3 regions of the Paenibacillus campi genome follow, and region 2 is predicted to be linked to each of the others. Evidence: predicted binding sites of a transcription regulator. Region 2 holds the regulator's gene; each other region holds the start of a gene.
The links. The regulator CtsR, encoded in region 2, represses protease genes until heat stress. The targets are predictions, from matches to a motif close to ATGGTCAATAAAGGTCAAACA.

Region 1: a site for CtsR is predicted at 2,930-2,950, ahead of clpP (ATP-dependent Clp endopeptidase proteolytic subunit ClpP). Genes of this name have one in related genera too.
Region 3: a site for CtsR is predicted at 3,956-3,976, ahead of U1I11_RS02330 (ATP-dependent Clp protease ATP-binding subunit). Genes of this name have one in related genera too.

Annotation. Positions count from the first base shown of each region.
Region 1 is NZ_JAXSQZ010000007.1:31,500-38,538, reverse strand. Features, by position in the region: gene gap (type I glyceraldehyde-3-phosphate dehydrogenase) at 20-1,024, opposite strand; gene U1I11_RS16365 (sugar-binding transcriptional regulator) at 1,287-2,315, opposite strand; tRNA gene U1I11_RS16360 (tRNA-Arg) at 2,562-2,636, shown strand; gene clpP (ATP-dependent Clp endopeptidase proteolytic subunit ClpP) at 3,064-3,660, shown strand; gene U1I11_RS16350 (PdaC/SigV domain-containing protein) at 3,946-5,127, opposite strand; gene U1I11_RS16345 (SIMPL domain-containing protein) at 5,513-6,265, opposite strand; gene U1I11_RS16340 (stalk domain-containing protein) at 6,550-7,023, shown strand.
Region 2 is NZ_JAXSQZ010000013.1:8,492-15,530, forward strand. Features, by position in the region: gene serS (serine--tRNA ligase) at 104-1,543, opposite strand; gene U1I11_RS20335 (CtsR family transcriptional regulator) at 2,316-2,774, shown strand; gene U1I11_RS20340 (protein-arginine kinase activator protein McsA) at 2,801-3,325, shown strand; gene U1I11_RS20345 (protein arginine kinase) at 3,339-4,412, shown strand; gene clpC (ATP-dependent protease ATP-binding subunit ClpC) at 4,432-6,909, shown strand.
Region 3 is NZ_JAXSQZ010000001.1:597,780-604,818, reverse strand. Features, by position in the region: gene ade (adenine deaminase) at 1-82, shown strand, start outside; gene U1I11_RS02335 (polysaccharide deacetylase family protein) at 235-1,302, shown strand; gene U1I11_RS02330 (ATP-dependent Clp protease ATP-binding subunit) at 1,598-3,760, opposite strand; gene U1I11_RS02325 (hypothetical protein) at 4,170-4,547, opposite strand; gene U1I11_RS02320 (acid phosphatase) at 4,838-6,616, opposite strand.

The DNA.
Region 1 (7,039 bases), on a different contig from region 2:
TTTCAGCTAGAGAGCTGGATCAGCCTTTGTTTGCGAAGTATTCCAGCGTACGAACGAGTTGTGCAGTGTAGGACATTTCATTGTCATACCAAGCTACAGTTTTAACGAGTTGCTTGTCGCCAACAGTCAGAACGCGAGTTTGTGTCGCATCGAACAGGGAACCGAAAGTGATGCCTTTGATGTCGGAAGATACGATTTCGTCTTCTGTGTAGCCGTAAGTTTCTGGGTCGGAAGCTTCTTTCATTGCTGCGTTTACTTCGTCAACCGTTACGTTTTTCTCCAGTACAACAACCAGCTCAGTCAGGGAACCTGTTGCTACTGGTACACGTTGTGCAGAACCATCCAGTTTACCTTGCAGTTCAGGGATAACTAGACCGATTGCTTTTGCAGCACCAGTGGAGTTAGGGATGATGTTTTCAGCTGCTGCGCGCGCACGACGGAAGTCACCTTTGGAGTGAGGAGCATCCAGTGTGTTTTGGTCGCCAGTGTAAGCGTGAATTGTAGTCATCAGACCTTCAACGATACCGAATTTGTCTTGCAGTGTTTTTGCCATAGGTGCCAGGCAGTTTGTTGTGCAAGATGCGCCGGAGATTACAGTTTCTGTACCATCCAGAATTTCATGGTTTACGTTGTAAACGATTGTTTTCATGTCGCCAGTTGCTGGAGCGGAGATAACAACGCGTTTTGCGCCGGCTTTCAGGTGAAGCTCAGCACTTTCTTTAGTTGTGAAGAAACCAGTACATTCCAGAACGATGTCTACGCCAAGTTCGCCCCAAGGCAGTTCTTCAGGGTTACGGTTAGCCAGAACTTTAACTTCTTTGCCGTTTACTTTGAAGAAACCGTCGTGTACTTCAACGTCACCGTTGAATTTACCTTGTGTTGTATCATATTTCAAAAGATGTGCCAGCATTTTAGCATCTGTCAAATCGTTGATTGCTACAACTTCAATACCTGCTACGTCTTGAATACGACGGAAAGCAAGGCGTCCAATACGTCCAAAACCGTTAATACCAACTTTAACCATGAGTAAATTCCTCCCAGAAATAAGTTTGTTGAAATTTATGCAATCAAGACATGGCTGCTTGAGCCAGTCGAGACAGTGATAATAGAAGTACGATCGTTTGCGAGTGCAAACATCCTTGTTCATCTTGTGTTTAAAGTTCGCTAAGACTGTTAGAAGTTCGTTAACACTGTTAGAAGTTCACTAACACCGTTAGAAGTTCACTAACACTAGAAATGAACATGTGTTGGCGGGCGGCTGCCGGAAAAGGGGTTGTAGCCGTAGCTTACAGTTCCTTTACGATCTCCCGTGCAGCAGCCTCATCGATGACCAGTATATCCTCCTGGCCGAATTTAAGTACAGCGTGAATCGAGCTTGCTTTGCTGCGACCGCCGGCGATGCCGATTACAATTTCCGCATTGGCGATATCTTCAAGCTGCAAGCCAAGCGTCAGCATATGATGCACCGTCTGACCTTCCGCATTAAAGTAATGCCCAAACGATTCCGCCACCGCTCCTGCACCGCGAATTTCTTCGACGAGCTGCGGATCAAGGCGCCGCCGCCGAACCATCTCCATCGCATCACCGATGCCATGAATGATAATTCTAGCACGGCGAATGAATTCGACGATCTCGCGTATATTCTCATCCTCGTACAACAGCTCGTATGCGTCTTTACGCAGCAAGTCGGGTACATGCAGTAGCCGGTACTGTGCGCCTACCCGCTTCGCCATTGTCGATACGATGGAATTCGCCTGGTATTCCATATTTTCGCCAAGTCCGCCTCTTGCCGGAACGAACCAGGCATTCCTGAGCGGAGCTGGTAAGGTTGGGCTCAATTGTTCAGCCACCTCCGCCAACGTAAACCCGCCGGTTACAGCCACAATATCATCATCGCGCATCACACTGAGCAGCGCTCGTGCGCCTGCTCGTCCCAGATTCTGCTTCGTACTAACCGAAGTGTCGCTATCTCCAGGCACGATCATGACTTGCTGTAGTCCGTAAGCTTCACGAATACGATCCTCTAAAACGGACAAACCAAGTAGCTCCTCCATTAGCGGTTCCAGCTCATCAAGCAGTTGTCTGCCTGCATCGCTCACCCGCATCCCAGTGCTCTCAATTTCCAGTAGTCCCTGCGCCTTGAGCAGATCGGTTTCGGCGCGCAGTACGCGCTCTGTCATGTTCAGAGAAGCTGCGAGTGATCTGCGCCCAACTAACCCTGTCATCATAACCTGATGCAAAATCGCGTATCTTTTTTTTAGTACGTCGGTGAGATCGGGCAGAAGCTGCTTTTGTATTTCCAATAATTTTCGCATGCTTTCCACTCCTGCAACTTATCTCGCTCAGTGTAATTGTGATTCATTTTAACCAGGCTTAGTTATATGGACTCAAAATGTCCCGGCATAACTTTTTAAGTCCCACATCTATATTAACCAATTTTCGATGTAGAAGCAAGTATGGACGACAACTATTTATGGAAGGTTGGCGTAATAATTTTTGTAAGGGCATACCTTGCTTTTTAAAGTTGTTTCATCTATAATCATTCTTGCTGTTGCTTATTTGCGCCCGTGGTCCAATGGATATGACGTAGGCCTCCGAAGCCTGAGATCCAAGTTCGATTCTTGGCGGGCGCGCCATTTTAATTTTTACAATTGTGTACTTTTGCTGACTGAGCGGTTGTGCAAACTGTTTCGGTTTGATTCCAACAGTTTGGGATCAGTATGATCATGTATCACATAACGTTCCATTATCAGTTATAGCAGACAATTGTTAACTACATACATGTTTTATGTTGCGGAAATGATCCGTGCTTGATCGATGTTAACCAGCAGATGCTGGTTATTTTTATATGTGCCGATCATAGTGTAACTATACAAACTCTCTGTTTATTAACCTAATTTCCAGTAAATTAGGCATTTTTAGGATGGATAGTTTGACTTTCTTTGACTTTTAGTTTGAACTAACCTATAATGTGGTAAGAACAAATGATTATGGTCATTGTTTGACCTGAAATTCCACTATATAATGACATTTATGATGATCGTAACTTAAGGAGGGTTTCTAGTGAGTTATATCCCAATGGTCGTTGAACAGAGCAGTCGAGGCGAACGTGCCTATGATATTTATTCCCGTCTGCTGAAAGACCGCATTATCTTTCTCGGTTCGGAAGTGAATGATGTAGTAGCGAACGCGATTATTGCACAAATGCTGTTCCTGGAAGCCGAAGACCCGGAAAAAGACATTCACCTTTACATTAACAGCCCTGGCGGTTCCATTACCGCAGGTATGGCGATTTACGATACAATGCAATTTATTAAAGCCGATGTGTCCACGATCTGTGTTGGCATGGCGGCAAGTATGGGTGCATTCCTGCTCAATGCCGGTGCAAAAGGTAAACGTTTTGCATTGCCTAACAGTGAAGTGATGATTCACCAACCGCTCGGTGGTGCACAAGGTCAAGCGACCGATATCGAGATTAGAGCGCGTCGTATTTTGAAAATGCGCGACAAGCTGAACAAAATTTTGGCTGATCGCACAGGCCAGCCGCTCGATCGCATCGAGCGCGATACCGATCGTGACTATTTCATGACCGCTGCCGAAGCTGCCGATTATGGTCTGATCGATAAAGTGATCGAAAAAACACCTCCACAGGGCATCTGATTACGATTCCTGTTCGAATGGATAGAACAAACAAAAGCTGCAATGGCATGAGCCGTTGCAGCTTTTTGGTATGCCGATAGGCGGATAAGCACAACAAACTAGACGATCTATGCGCTCTGATGCTCTGATTCGATTAGGTTGGCAGCTCCTATGATGGCAACATACAGCTCCTCCTACATCAATAATTTAGCTTTATTAGGTTACATGAAGTGGAATAGAAAAACCGGGCAATTCGCGCGACTTGTCGTCTACACAGATTACCCGGTTTGGATAAAACAACAGCTTTTATTGATATGCTTTCAGCGGATTCGTGCCTTTTTTCAGCAATTGGCTAAATGTGAAATGGAATTCCGGATTGCCGGATACGCCTGGGGCGATATCGTATTTTTGGAAAAATACATCAAAACCGCTATCGGTCAGATAGTAGTTATCCAGATACGTGCTGGAGTTTTTGGTCAGATCATTGAATTGTTCCAGCGAATAGCCCATCGTATCGCTTTGTTTTTTAATGTCGCTTTGCAGCATTTTTTTGATATCTTGGCGGTAGGAAGGATTGGATTTCAGCAGATCGTCCAGTTTGATCGCTTTGCCATCTTTGATTGAGAACGTCATGCCTGTCATCAAGTTATCGCCATGCGCACCGCCGAGGAACTGATAATCGGTCAGCAGGAAGCTAATCACACCGTTCTGGTTGTAGGTCACTTGATAACCGCCATCGATTTCATAGCTCATATCTTTGGAATACGGAGCGCCTGCTTCTTCAACCTGCTTTTTCGTCACGGCAAGATATTGATCAAAATGCGCTTTCAGCGCTTTGTTGATCGCCGTTTGCGCCGCCTCATTCGTCAGACCGCTCACAACCGGATAGATCACATCGACGGTAGTGTATTTATTGTTGATCGGATCGGCAAGCTTTGTTGGCGTTACGGTCAATGCGTTTACACCTACGGTGGTGAAGTTGACGGTGTTGGTCGCTTTGTTCCAGACAGTACGATAACCGAATGGCTCAGACAGTGCCTTTGCTTCTACATACGATACCCCTTTGACCACTTGACCGTCATAGCTTGCGCCAAGTGCGCCGCCATTAAAGGTAACAAACAGATTGTCAGTATCGGCATCACTATAGATCATATAAGCGGACGTTTGCTTGCCTTTTGTGACGATAACATTATGTGTTTTGGCATCATAAGTAACCGTAGCACCCAGCGCCTTGGCGGCGTCTTTCAGCGGCACCAGCGTTTTGCCGGCTTTGCTAAGCATGCCCTGCGTCGATACGGCTTTACCTTCTACTTGTACATATACAACGGATTTGTTCACTTTTTGGCTTGTTGTTGCCGCTGCATAGGCGGAAGGAGCGCCCCCTGGCAAAATAGCGATTGTGCCTGCAGCGGCAAGCGTCGTTGCTAGCACCAGCGCGGCTATTTTTTGGAGATGGTTTGTACTTTTCAGTTTATGCTGCGTGTTCATGATCGATCTCTCCTGTTCTGTTTGTTTGATTTAAACTCAACATTGCTTAGTATATACGGCTTTGTAGCCTCTTGATTTACAAACTGCTTAAAACAGAGTGACAACATAGTCATTCAGCTCTTGCTAAAAGTAATAAAAATGTAAATAAATATGCTGTTGCCGAGCGGATTGCATAAAACGCACCGTTTCCATTTTTCGAATTGCTTCGGTTTAGCAAACAAGCAGTATACTGAAACGATGCTTATCATTGTACGTATTTACCTGTAATATGAAGCCATTGAAACAAAACTGCACAGCCTGTAGCAGCATCCGACTGGGGATGACTGTTATGACTGTGCAGCTTTGTATCGTATTTTACAAAAATGACATTTCCAACTTTGTGCGCTTACTTCATCGCATATTGAACCGTTAATGTCGCATTCAGTTCAATCATGCCTGGTTGAACCGATGTACCACCTGCACTCATATCGCTCGTAGCGGCTTCGGAACGCTGCATGACGATTGGCGGCATAACCGAGCCTGATTCACTCACCGATAATAGCTCGCCTAGTGTGCGATTAGCTGCTTTAGCAATCGAGCCTGCTTTGGCTGCTGCATTTGCCATCGCTTTGGCGATCACCTGATCTTCATACGTTTGCGGGTTTTCGACATCAAAGTTGACCGAGCCTACATTGTTAGCACCGGCAGCGGCTGCATCATCAAGCAACTGTCCGATTTTATCCAGATCGCGATATTTTACTTGAAGTGTATGATATGCAGTATAACCTGTAACTTTTTGCCCGTCCTTGTCGTTATAGTTGTAGTTGGGCTGAACATAAAATTGTACGGTTTGAATATCGGACTGTGGAATCGACCATTTTTTTAACAATGCGGTTAGCTTGTTCATCTTCTGTGCATTGGATGCTTGTGCTTTGGCAGCCGTTGCCGCCGTTGTCTGTGCTCCAATCGATACATACGCGATATCTGGCTTAACCGATAGCTTACCATCTCCGCTTACATTAATGACGCCTGTAGCCGCTGGCTGTGTCGTCTCAGCAGCATACGCCGAGCTTGCGCCTGGCAATGCGACGCTCATCATTACACCTGTAAGCAATGTACCTGCGAGTAACAGGGAAGTAATAGATTTGGTTCGTTTCATTCATCATTCACCCCTTCAGCTTGATACCTGGTAAACGATTAAGTAAAGGCAAATGTTGCAACAATTCCCGGCAATTTGGGGTATATAACAGAAAAGGGCTTAATTGCTAAGTCACATTCCGGCTCGCTATCGTATCGTTCGTCCTAAGCGTAGGCTATCACCATATCGCCGTACGCGATCTATCGCATCATTTTACATGAATCTCAACACATAATCCCGCCCGGTGCGTAACCTTATATGGAGCACATAGGAGACAGGGATAACACAAAGAGGGGAGCGTCACCATGTTAAACAAGAAATTTGTACGCCATTCCATGATGCTGTTAACGAGTATGCTGCTATTATGCAGCGTCGTCACTACAGCGAATGCGGCGTCTACTGAAGCAACGCCACGCGAGGTGAAATTGGAATGGAACGGTACACGTCTGCCGCAAAGCGGCTTGCTCATTGATGGCAGCACGATGATTCCGGTTGTCCTGCTACGCGATTCGATCGGAGTGACACTTCGTTATGAGCCAACTGTCAAAACATACACATTGCTGCAAAATGATGATCAGATCGATATGATTATGGGAACGGATGCAATCAATATTCGGCTGAACAACCACCAATGGAAAGGCCCGAATGCGCAAATTATTAATGGACGCATGTATGTGCCGTTTACAGTGCTGCGTGATGGCTTTGGCTACCAAAGTGCCTGGAATACAGCGCAAGTCAAGCTTAATTTTGCGAAAAAAGGGATTTGGCTAGAGGAATAGACATACTATACTAGCA
Region 2 (7,039 bases):
TCGCTCTCCGTGCGAGGACATGGAAATTACAACAGCACACAAACAGCCCGCGTAAAAGCGGGCTGTTTGCACACTGCTAAAATTAACTGTATTTCACAAACGATCAATCACAATCCGCTACCCCCATTTCCAACTTCTCCATCCCATTCAAATACGGACGCAATGCCACCGGTATATAAACACTTCCATCTGCCTGCTGGTGATTTTCCAACAACGGAATCAGAATACGCGGCGAAGCGACAGCGGTGTTATTGAGTGTGTGACAATAGCGCAGTTTGCCGTCTGCTGCCCGATAACGAATATTAGCGCGGCGCGCTTGGAAGTCATGCAAATTCGACGACGAATGGGTTTCGCCATACGCCTGACGACCGGGCATCCATGTTTCGATATCGTATTGTTTGTACGTTTTTTGCGACATGTCACCGATGCAGACGGCGACAACTTGGTATGGCAGTTCTAGCAATTGCAACAGTTGTTCCGCATTGGCGGTAATTTCCGCATGAATCTGTTCTGATTGCTGCGGGTCGGCTTCGCACACAATGACTTGTTCCACTTTGGCAAACTGGTGTACACGGTACAATCCGCGCACATCTTTACCCGCCGAACCAACTTCGCTGCGGAAACTTTGCGAAGCGGCAGCCAGCTTGATGGCGCCAGCGCTGAGATCGACGATTTCATTTTGATAATACGAGACGAGCGCGACTTCCGATGTGCCGGTTAGCCAGTGATCTTCGTTTTCGATTTTAAACGTTTGCTCAATGCCGAGCGGGAAAAAGCCGGTATTTTGCAGCGCTGCGCCTCTAACTAGCATCGGCACTTCCAGCGGTGTATAACCTTTGCCAAGCAGCAGATCAAAGGCAAGTTGCTGTACAGCACGATGCAGCAGCACACCGTTGCCTGTTAAATAATACTGGCGGCTACCGCTCACCTTCACGCCTCTCGCGGTATCAAATAAACCGTGTAGCTCACCAAGTTCAACATGATCTTTAAGCGGAAAAGGAAACTCCGGCACGGTTCCATATTGCTTCAGCACCACATTGTCTGCATCACACTGTCCATCCGGTGTATCCGGCGCGACGATATTGGGCACAAGATTCATTAATGTATCGTATTGTTGCTGAATCCGTTCAGCTTGCGGTTCCAATTGCTGCAATTGCGCATTGATGTGTTTGGCGAGTAAGCGCATTTGCTCGGCATCGGCTGGAGCATGCGCATAAGCGTGCTGGTGCGCTGTTGGGAGTGTACCGCTCGCCTTGGCACTCTGTTCACGATCATCGTTGGCATACACGATTGGCGTCTGTGGACGTTCAGCAGGATGATTGTGGCTGCTCGTCTTGGCAGCTGTTTGCTGTTGTTTCATCTGTGCGCCGATCTGGCGGGTAAGCTGATTGCGCTGTTGGCGTAGCTGCTCCATTTGCTGCATCAGTTGATTGCGCGCCTGATACGTGTGCAGTAGCTCGTCAATCGACAGCTGGATATGTTTTTTGGTGGCAATGTCCTGTAGCAAAGTGGCATGTTGCTGGATGTACTGAATGTCTAACATCGGTATTCGCTCCTTTGGCAGAGGGCAGCATCTGCGCTGCCGCTTATTTGGCAAAACACAAAGAACGCTCCTCATCAACTTGGGACGAGGAGCGTTCTGCTCGCGGTGCCACCCAATTTAATCAGAGACAACAGCCTCCGATCCACTCAGGTTCCGCGATAACGGGCGAATACCGTTTAACTTAGGGACATTACTGCAACCGATCATGATGCTATATCGCAGTAACGCCTTGACGAGAACGCCTCCGGGTTGGATTCCCTTCACAGGCGATTTGCCGAATATGGATTTTGTCACAGTGTACAGGATGTGGAGGAAGGAGTCAACAGGATGAATGTTAAGCGGATATAAATGATACTTTCCATCATAAGCTTGCGTACTGCTTCTCAAAGCCAAACACTTTGCTGAAGAAAAGCAAATCAAAGATCACACTGTAAAACACCAAAACACCGTTCTCCTCTTGGCAAACCGGAATTTTATGGTATAATATTATAAAGTCAAAGAAAGTCAAAGTCAGCGAGCAATGGCTTTCATTACTGTTAGCCACAGGAACGATATTTTGCTAGGCAAACTCCTGTTCATTGCATCTTGTGTTGGGGAATGATAAACACTGGAAATGGATGTTGTGATATTTGGAAATAGTAACCTAAATGTCACAATAACTGTGTTATGCATTCGTTTCTGACCATGAATGATATGGTTAATTGTTATTTATGTGGACTTTGATATTATCATTGACGAATTCATGTTTTAACTATACATGGAGGAGGATACGATGCGTAATATCTCCGACATTATCGAACAATATTTAAAACGCATGCTTCAGGAAGGTGAAGGCGCACTGGAAATTCAGCGTAATGATTTGGCTGACCAATTTTCCTGTGTACCATCACAGATCAATTATGTAATCAGCACTCGCTTTACGCTGGAAAAAGGCTATCTGGTGGAAAGTAAGCGTGGTGGCGGCGGTTATATTCGCATTCGGCGGATTGAGCTACCTGCGCAATCGACGATTCATACCCATATCCACGAAAGTATCGGTCAAAGTATGAGCCAGAGCGCTGCCGAAGGGCTGATTTATCAGCTGTCGGAAGCAAGGCTTATTTCCAAGCGTGAAGCTGAACTGATGCGTGCGGTTGTATGTAGAGATGTCATTTCAATCAATCTTCCCTATAGAGATGAAGTGCGTGCAAGAATGATGAAAGCGATGTTAATCGCCTTGCTCGGTTCTTGATCACTCGGGAGAAGGGGGTTACTTGAATGATTTGTCAGGAATGCCAGCAGCGACCGGCTACCCTGCATTTCACCAAAATCGTAAATGGCGAAAAGACTGAGTTTCACATTTGCGAGCATTGTGCGCGTGAAAAGGGAGAGCTGATCCCAGGCACTTCCGGCGGCTTTTCTATCCATAATCTGTTATCCGGATTGATGGATTTTGATGCAGGTAACAAAGCGAAGGCGACCGGTATGCCGACACAGCAGCTGCAATGTCCGGAATGCGGAATGACCTATGCACAGTTCCGTAAGCTGGGACGGTTTGGTTGTAGCTCGTGTTACGAAACGTTTGACCGTCAGCTTGATCCGATGCTTAAGCGTGTGCATGGCAGTACCGCGCATGCGGGAAAACTGCCTGCTCGTGCAGGTAAACAGATCAAAGCAAGGCAGCAGGTGAACGAGCTGCGCCAGCAAATGCAGCAACGTATCGCTGAAGAAGAATTTGAACAGGCAGCGCAGCTGCGGGATCAGATTCGCGAGCTGGACAAGCAAATTTCACAGGAGTTATAAGGAGGAATGACGTATGTCGAATCTCCGTTTTACCGAAAAGCCTTTGAGTGAATGGATGCAAAAAGGCGGAGATTATGCGGACGTTGTAATCAGCAGCAGGGTGCGAATTGCCCGCAATCTGGTGCATCAGCCATTCCCGATTATCGCTTCCACCGAGCAAGCCCAGCAAGTGCGTGAACGACTGACCGCTGCGCTGCATGATGAAGGTGTGCAAGCGCAGGGACCGTTTGAACCGCTTATGTTGGATGAGCTGGATGATGTGGACAAGGAAGTGTTAATGGAGAAGCATCTGATCAGTCCGAATTTGATCCATGACTCACGCGCTGGAGCGGTATTGCTGGCGGAGAATGAATCGGTGAGCATTATGATCAACGAGGAAGATCATTTGCGCATCCAGTGTTTGTATCCGGGCTTCCAATTGGAAGAAGCATGGCAGCGTGCTACCGCGATCGATGATGCATTTGAACGTGTCGTTGACTATGCGTTTGATGATCGGCGTGGATATTTGACCAGTTGCCCGACTAATTTGGGCACCGGGCTGCGCGCATCGGTCATGCTGCATTTGCCTGCATTGGCGATTATGAATCAGATCGGCCGCATTTTAGCAGCGGTATCGCAGGTCGGTTTGGCAGTGCGTGGGTTGTATGGTGAAGGTAGCGAAGCACTCGGGAATATTTTTCAAATTTCCAATCAGATTACACTCGGTCTGTCTGAACAGGAAATTATCGATAATTTGCGCAGTGTAGTCATGCAGATTATCGAATACGAACAACATGCACGCAGTCGGCTGCTGGGCGAATCGCGCCTGCGTATTACCGACCGGATTATGCGCTCGTATGGCATTTTGACGTATGCAACGATGATGGATGCGAAGGAAGCGTTTCAGCGCATATCCGATGTGCGGCTCGGTGTGGACCTCGGTTTGATCGACCGTGCTTCGGCAGGTCAGATGAACGAATTGCTGATTATGACACAACCGGGTTTCCTTCAGAAAACGTTCGGTGTTAAAATGGGATCAGGAGAACGCGATATGTACAGGGCGCAGATGATCCGCGATACACTAAGTGATGTACACGCAGAAGACTAAACCGTGGAGGTGCTTGAATATGATGTTTGGCAGATTTACGGAGCGGGCGCAAAAAGTCCTGGCCCTGGCACAGGAAGAAGCGGTTCGTCTCGGTCATAATAACATCGGTACAGAGCATATTTTGCTCGGATTGATTCGTGAGGGCGAAGGCATCGCCGCTAAAGCGTTAATCGGTCTCGGTCTTGGACTTGAAAAAATTCAGGACGAGGTTGAATCGTTAATCGGTCGTGGCCAAGAGCAACCTACGAATATTGCTTACACTCCGCGCGCCAAAAAAGTCATCGAGCTGTCGATGGACGAAGCGCGTAAGCTTGGTCATACGTATGTGGGTACAGAGCATATCCTGCTCGGTCTGATCCGTGAAGGTGAAGGCGTCGCTGCCCGAGTACTGAACAATTTGGGCATCAGCCTGAACAAAGCGCGTCAACAAGTATTGCAGCTTCTGGGCAGCAATGAAGCCGTATCGAGTCATCACGGCACACCTGCCAATGTGAGCACGCCGACATTGGATAGTCTCGCCCGCGACCTGACGGCAATTGCCAAAGACAGCAATTTGGACCCGGTAATCGGACGCAGCAAAGAAATCGAGCGCGTCATCCAAGTGCTGAGCCGTCGTACGAAAAATAACCCGGTATTGATCGGTGAGCCAGGCGTTGGTAAAACAGCCATCGCTGAAGGTCTCGCACAGAAGATCATCAACAATGAAATTCCGGAAACGCTGCGTGACAAACGCGTCATGACGCTGGATATGGGTTCCGTTGTTGCCGGTACGAAATATCGCGGTGAGTTTGAAGACCGCCTCAAAAAAATTATGGACGAAATTCGCCAGGCTGGCAATATCGTACTGTTCATTGACGAGCTGCACACATTGATCGGCGCAGGTGGGGCGGAAGGTGCGATCGACGCCTCCAACATCCTTAAACCTGCACTGGCACGTGGCGAGCTGCAATGTATCGGTGCAACTACACTGGATGAATATCGCAAATATATCGAAAAAGACGCCGCGCTGGAACGTCGTTTCCAACCGATTACGGTCGATCAACCTTCACCGGAAGAAGCGATTCAAATTTTGATGGGACTGCGCGATCGTTACGAAGCCCATCATCGCGTAAAAATTACCGATGAAGCGATCGAGCAGGCAGTGAAGCTGTCGGATCGTTACATTACCGATCGTTTCCTGCCGGATAAAGCGATTGATCTGATTGACGAAGCGGGTTCCAAAGTAAGACTGAACTCGTACACGATCCCACCTAACCTGAAGCAATTGGAAAGCCGTCTTGAAGATATCCGTAAGGAAAAAGACGCGGCTGTACAAAGCCAGGAGTTTGAAAAAGCGGCAGCACTGCGCGATACCGAGCAGAAAATTCGTGAAGAACTGGATACGACTCGCAATCAGTGGAAAGAGAAACAAGGTCGTACCGATTCCGAAGTGACGCCTGAAGATATCGCGGATATCGTAGCGAACTGGACCGGTATTCCGGTAACGAAGCTGAAGGAAGAAGAAACCGATCGTTTGCTCAATATGGAAAGCTTGCTGCATGAGCGTGTCATCGGTCAGGATGAAGCTGTTGTCGCTGTCAGCCGTGCGATCCGCCGTGCGCGTGCCGGACTGAAAGACCCGAAACGTCCGATGGGTTCGTTCATTTTCCTCGGTCCAACCGGTGTCGGTAAAACCGAGTTGGCACGTGCGCTTGCCGAATCGATGTTTGGCGATGAAAATGCGATTATCCGCATCGATATGTCCGAGTATATGGAGAAACATTCCACTTCCCGTCTCGTCGGTGCCCCTCCGGGATATGTAGGCTACGAAGAAGGCGGACAGTTGACCGAAAAAGTACGCCGTAAACCATATTCTGTTGTATTGCTGGATGAGATTGAAAAAGCGCACCCGGAAGTGTTCAACATTTTGCTACAAGTGCTGGAAGATGGTCGTCTGACCGATTCCAAAGGTCGTGTCGTTGACTTCCGTAATACGCTGATCATTCTAACCTCTAACGTAGGTGCCGAAGCGATCCGTCGCAATACGACGCTTGGTTTTACAGCGACGATCGATTCCGGCGCAGAATACAACAATATGAAGGGTAAAGTAACGGATGAGCTGAAACGCCATTTCCGTCCGGAGTTCCTGAACCGGATCGACGATGTGATCGTGTTCCACTCGCTGGAGCAAAAGCATATTGCTGAAATCGTTACCTTGATGTCCGAAGAACTGCGCAAGCGTCTGCGTGAATACGCGGTCGACTTTACGCTTAGCGACAGTGCCAAAGCGTTTCTGGCAAAAGAAGGCTTTGATCCTGCTTATGGTGCGCGTCCGCTGCGTCGTGCGATCCAGAAGCATATCGAAGACCGTTTGTCCGAAGAATTGCTGACCGGCAATGTCAAAAAAGGCGATCATTTGATCATCGATGAAAAAGAAGGCACGCTGACCGTCGAGAAGGTGGAGCCATCAGCGCAGCCCGATACGGATGAAGTGTCTGCCAATCAGACGAAATCCTGATTAACCCGAGCGAAAGCATCGTAAAATAAAGGTTGGTTCCAAAGGCAAATCTGCCCGCGGAACCAACCTTTTTAGTGTTATAATACAATAGACTGCAAAATACTGTCTGTGATTTGCTGAACGCTTCTAT
Region 3 (7,039 bases), on a different contig from region 2:
TCTGGGGCTGTTTGATTTTGCAGCTGGTCGCCATATTGACGTTGAGGTTACGTATCAGCCGCATTCCCTGCCGCAGACATAACGTAGACGACAATCGACAAAAATATGTACAATGAGACAAACTTAGTTTAAAACAGCTAACAAAATTGAATTCCCCCCTAATCTCTACCTATCACCTAGCCGATATACATTTAAGAAACTGTCCTATTACAGAGATCAAAGGGGAATTCGATCATGGTATGGTTTAAAACAATTTTACTCACTTTAGGCGCATTTCTCGTTGGCGCAGCCGCTGTTCTACTCGCCCTCTATTTGGACAATGGTCCTCTAGAAAGAGTGCTTGGTACAGAAACTCGCACAGAAGCGGAATCACATCACTCTAGTAACCATACATCCGCTACGCCAGCAACACTATCGGAAAGCGAGCTGCCTCCGGTAGAGCAATTTAACCACGTTCCAAAAACAAAGTTGTATGACGACCATGTAGCGGTATTGATGTATCACGATATGAGTCCGACGGAAAAAGGCGGCGATATTATTACGCCGGATCAGTTTGCCGCTCAGCTTGATTTTCTTCGTTCCAAAGGGATGAATTTCATTACATTGCAGCAATTCCGTTCCTTTATGAAAAGTGGCTCAGTGCCGGAAAATGCCGTACTGGTCACATTTGACGATGGTTACGAAAACTTTTATACAACCGCTTATCCGATTATGAAAGAGCGTGGCATTTCCGGCGTCAGCTTTGTCATTACCGGTGACTTTAGCAAAGGGGCGCTTGTTTATACACCGCATATGACACGGCAGGAAATCAAAAGTATGATCGCCGCTGATCCTAATACGGAAGTGCAAGTGCATACGAATCATCTACATTACAAAACGAGCGCCACAACCGATGCGCTAACTGCACCGCTCGTCAAACATGGCACCAAAGAATCGCCAGGCGAATATTTAGCACGTATCAGTACCGATCTGTCCACCTGTATCGATCAGTTAAAAACGCTAAATGCGCATCCGATCGATTCGTTTGCGTATCCGTACGGTTTGTACACACCTGAAGTGCAGCAAATTGCCAAAGATGAAGGTATTAAATATGCGTTTACGACGACGCTCGGTTTAGCATCCCGTAATGACAATCCGCTCGCCATCCCACGCATTAATGGCGGCTCGCCGCTCGTTAGCCCACAGCGTTTGTACGCTTCCATCTATTGGGAGAACAAACAGCCAGGGCATAATTTGTACTTGCCGGACGAAGTACAACATAACGGACGTGAAGATATTAATTCAGTGGAAATACACCATTAATCATTGGCATAACCGTATACACGATACGGCTGACAGCCAAATGACAGCTTAACGAAACACAACCAAAAGCATGACAACACACGATCAAAAAGCACCGCTCCATCGCTCCTGCTTGTGCATGATAGCATATTGCCAACTGGCATATCCGCTATTCACACGCCGGGAGGGGGCGGTGCTTTTCCTATTTCAAATTGTTTATTTACAGCAATTATCCAGTATTCACCCTGCTCACCGCTCAATCAAATTGCCATGCTGTAATAGCAGTAAGCTGCCTTCCTGCTCGTCAGCGCCGGCATTAACTAGCTTTGACGACCTGGATCATATCGTCTTGTACTTCAACCTGAATGCTTTGCACCTGCTCATCATCGAGCACCAGATCGGTAATGCCGTCTTCCACATATTGCTGGATTACGCGGCGTAACGGACGGGCGCCAAAGTCAGGATTGTAGCCAAGCTGGGACAGCTTTTGCTTCGCTTCATCCGACACATGCAGCACAATGCCCTGTTCACTCAATGTGGACTCAATGTCATCCAGCATATGATCAACGATCTGGACGAGATCATCTTGTTTCAGTGAAGCAAACGGAATGATCGCATCAAATCGATTCAGAAATTCCGGGCGGAAATAAGCGCCCAGCGAATCGAGCAATGAACGGGTTTGATCGGCTTTTGGTGCCGAGAAACCGACCGTCATCTTTTTATCTACGATACCTGCATTCGATGTCATAATGATTACGGTATCTTTGAAACTTACCGTACGCCCTTGGCTGTCGGTCAAACGTCCGTCATCCAGCACTTGCAAAAACATATTTTGCACATCAGGATGCGCTTTTTCAATCTCATCAAGCAAAATAATGCTGTACGGATTGCGGCGTACACGCTCGGTCAATTGACCGGCTTCGTCATGACCGACATAACCTGGAGGCGAACCGATCAGCTTGGACACGGCATGTTTCTCCATATATTCACTCATATCGAGTCGAATCATCGCATCTTTTTGACCGAACAGTTCTTCGGCAAGTGATTTGGACAGTTCGGTTTTACCGACCCCAGTTGGGCCGACAAACAGGAATGAGGCGATCGGTTTGTGTTGCTGTTTTAACCCGGCACGGCTGCGACGAATCGCTTTGGCGACTTTTTCGACCGCTTCCTGCTGACCGATCACTTTGCCTTCCAGACGAGCTGCCAGATTTTTCATTTTGTTTTGTTCATCTTGTTGCAGCTTGCCGACTGGAATGCCGGTTTTGCGTTCTACGATTTGCTGAATATGTTGCACAAGCACTTCAGACGGTGCGCTGGCACTAATCCCTTTGCTTAAGCTTTCCAGCAAAATAGCTTCCTCATCACGCAGCTCGGCAGCACGTTCATATTGCTCGGCAGCGGTCGCCTGTTCTTTGGCTGCACGCACTTGCTCTAAGCGACTACGCAGCTGGCTGTCATCATTCGCTGAAGCCGCCAAATTCAGCTTGGCACCTGCTTCATCGAGCAGATCGATCGCTTTGTCTGGCAAAAAGCGGTCTTGAATATAACGATGGGACAGTTGTACACAAGCAGCGATCGCCTCGTCCGCATAACGTACACCGTGGTATTGCTCATATTTAGGACGCAGCCCGTTCAAAATCGCCACCGTTTCTTCTACGGTTGGCTCATCGACCATGACCGGCTGGAAACGACGCTCTAGTGCAGCATCTTTTTCAATTTGACGATATTCTTTCAATGTTGTGGCACCGATCACCTGCAAATCGCCACGGGCGAGTACAGGTTTCAGCATATTGCCCGCATCCATCGAACCTTCGGCAGAACCGGCACCAACGAGCAGATGAATCTCATCGATGAACAACAGCACATTGTTACGTTGTTCCAGTTCGGCGATCAGTTGTTTGACTTTTTCCTCAAATTGTCCGCGAATACCGGTGCCAGCTACGAGTGAAGCGACATCGAGCGAATACACTTCTTTGTGCAGCAACTTGGATGGCACTTTGCCTTCGATAATGCGCAATGCTAACCCTTCGGCAATAGCTGTTTTACCAACACCTGGTTCACCGATCAATACCGGATTGTTTTTGTTACGGCGATTAATAATTTCAATCGTACGTTCGATTTCTTCATCGCGCCCGATCACCGTATCGATTCGACCTTCGCGCGCCGCATCATTCAGATTGCGACCAAGCTGATCAAGTATACCGCCTCCGCCGCGACGGGTTTGTGTGCGCGTGCCAGCCGCGGGCTGACTTGCAGCACCGTTAGCATGTGCTGACGGCGATTGCATAAAACCTTTAAAAAACTCATCCAACGGTGACTTGCCTTGACCGGACGAACCAAAGCCTGTATTAAAAGGAACACCGCTATTCAGTTTGGCATAACAATCTTGACAGAGAAACATTTTTTCCGATTTATGATTAACTGTAAATTGAACTCCAACAGTTGCTTCGTTTTGATGACAATGTTGACAACGCATGAATCATTACCCCTTTCATTAATAAAATTCCGTATCTGCTACGGAAAAGATTCAGCACTACATTCGAATTGGAACGAACAGCATACCACTGATCATGTAAACCCAAATCAGCGGGCACAGCATACAACAAGCTGCGACTTGGAATACAATCGCTTAAAATGCGATAAACTTACATAACTATAAACTTAAACTACTATAGTCAGAAAAGGTCAATTTGATATTTGATCAACTCTTTCTGACTTTGACTTTCTTTGACTATTATACCGCATCTACGTATAATGTCAATAGATTACAGATAGTTTCCGAAAATATTTTTGTATACAACTTATTAATGCCGACGTGTAACCGCCGTCAGTCCATCCGCTCCATTCCATTAACTAAGCAAGCACTCGTTTTCAAAGCATATCCTCTAGAACTCGTCTGTCACTTCTTGCCAACCGTCAAGCTCCACATCTGGCAAACGTTGCTCTCCCCAATACTCTAAAAACAAGCGCAATACTCGCTCATTATGCTCCGTCATTAGCCGATAATGCCGGAATGGGTGCAAATCTTGCTTTTGCTGCACACGAATCTCCACTATGATCTGTGGTCTACGTGCAGTTGCTTCCTCAAGCGTTGTCGCTTGCAAATACAGACTGCCTTCAAGCGGAACGGACGGCTCCAACACGATAAAATCATACAGTTCCAGCTCGCTAATCAGCTCCTGAAATAATGAAGCATTCAGACTTTCATTGGCATATGTTCCATTGCCGCACGTAAGCTCGTATTGCACATATTTATAAGACATTAGAATCCTCCTTTTGATGTAAGCAGCAGCACACTCCATGCTCATTATGTGTCCCACTTACACTCAGTATGATCATATTCCATCCATTTTACTAGCCATTTATCGATAAAAACCCCCCTGTCCAGCATAATTTCCCGAGGCTGGAAGGGGGATCAATTCCATCGTTTATTCGGTTTGTTGGCAACCATCAGCACATATACATCGCATAGTATCGAGCTTAGCCGATGAAATGAATCATTTATTAGGCTTTAGGCAAACGATCCGTATCATTCGCAATAACAACATTCAAATTATTTGGATACGACTTGCAGCTTCACGCTTGTATTACTGTAGACCGGCTTCACACTATAACCTTTAGGCAGACCGGTTACTTGGACGGAGGCGAATTGACCGTGTTTAGCTGTTGGTGCGCTAATTATAATTTTGCTGCCGTTAGCAGGAATATAACTATTCGTAAAATTCAGCTGTAGCTTGCCACCGTACATAGCGGTACCGTCAATTTTAAGCAAATCCGCTTTGCTGCCGATGTTCAGCTCTAGTGTAGCTTTAGGCGATTGTTTGTAATTACCACCGATAACGAGCCAGCCGTTGATTTGCTCGGACAGTACGCCGCCTGCATTGGACACATTACCACGTCCAAATGCATAACCGTTTTTGGCTTCCAGCGTACCTGCATCCACAATCGTTGCGCCAGTATAGCTATTTTTGCCTGCCAGTTGCAGTGTACCGCTCCCCTGTTTGGTCAGACCGCCTTTACCGGAAATACGGTTGCGCCACGTATCTTGACGATTAAAACCGCCTTTGGCAGCATCCATCGTAACGATTACATCATTCGGAAAAGCACCAAATCCATCTGCTGCCGCAAACAGATTCAATCTGCCCCAACCTTCCGGATCATCCAACACCGGATAACCGGATGCCAAACCGGTTGTTGCCAGTACCGAGCGACGCTGTGCATCACTCAAATATGGCAGACGTGTTTCCAGCAATACTTCGGCACCTTTAGGCACTGCTACTGGCTTGTCTGTCGCAGACACTTGCGGGAAACCGTAGGTTAAACGCTCATTGTATGCTTGTTTATTAGAGACATAATTGGCAAAACGGTCGGTTCCTGTGCCCTGTTGATCAGCAAGTACCTGCTGTGCCTGCGTATATGCCGCCTGCTTCAACTGCTTATTGTCCGGATCATTCAAAATAGCCGCAGATAGCGCAGTCGCCATCATCCGCCCACCGATTACATCAAACGGGGAATGCATACCCGCTACGATGCGATCATTGCCCAACTCGGAGGCACGGGTCAGCAGCTCTTGATAACGCTCTGGATACGCATATGCCATCGCAATCGCGGACAAATACGCTGCATTCGTATGCCCGCTTGGAAAACCGCCGTCTGTGCTCGGATCGGACTTAATTTGCGGCACCAGTGTTGGAATGACCGAAGCTTCCGTACTCCAACGGAATGGACGTTTATAGCCAAAATACATTTTGGACGGATTGCTGGACGAATAATCGCCGCGCAGTTTTTTGACCAGGCTAACGACATTGCCCAGCTTGGAATTTGGATCGCCGGCATCGTTGCCTTCATCTTCATGTTTTTGGGTCGTCGCATCAGCAGGAACTTCGGTAATCGTTGTCGTCGCCCCCGCCTCTTTACGGTAAAGATCGGTTAGTTTGCCCATACCGTCCATAATGCTGTAGCTCTGATTGCGACGATCATCCAGATAGGCGCGCTGCTCTTGCTCGGCTGTCCGCTTGTGAGCGATTTGGATCACTTTCTCGATATTTTCATTCAGCAGCTTCGGGTTTAGCATCGTACCGGAATCCCATGTTTTACCTGGTGTCCACAGCTTGTTAAAGCCTGACAATGTACCGATAATTGGATTAGATTCAGGGGTGAGATGATCTTTCGTATTGTTTTTATATGTATCGATCACATAGCCCCACTCTGGCTTCACCGGTGTGATCGATGCTGGAACCGCTGCTGCACTTGCGTAGCTGCCCCCGATCGTACCGGTAAATACGGATAATGTAATCGATAGTCCGATTATGCTTGATTTGGATAACTTCATATAAAATATGTCCTCCCTGATCTCAATTAATTACACCTTGAACAGCATACAGCCCATCTATTAACGCCATACACGTAAAATATTGCTGCAATGTTAACTACATTTATTAAAAACACCTATATTTCAAGGCTGTTTCAATCTCTTATTTATCAATAGTTTAAGACATAATCAAAGTTAAAATTCAACTTGGTTTTGGCGCGATGTAGCAAAAACTTCCTCTATCCGGTGCACATTTTACTACATAGCGTATGCAGAAACATGTAGTATGTAGCAATATATCGCATCTAAAAATATAATTCGTCGGTTCATTTTATGTCATAGGCAATAAAGCTTATTCATAACAGCCTTATCGTTAAACAGGCTCCGGTGTACTTAGCCTCGTTATACTGGAAACAAACTGCTTTATACACCAAAACCGGCTCA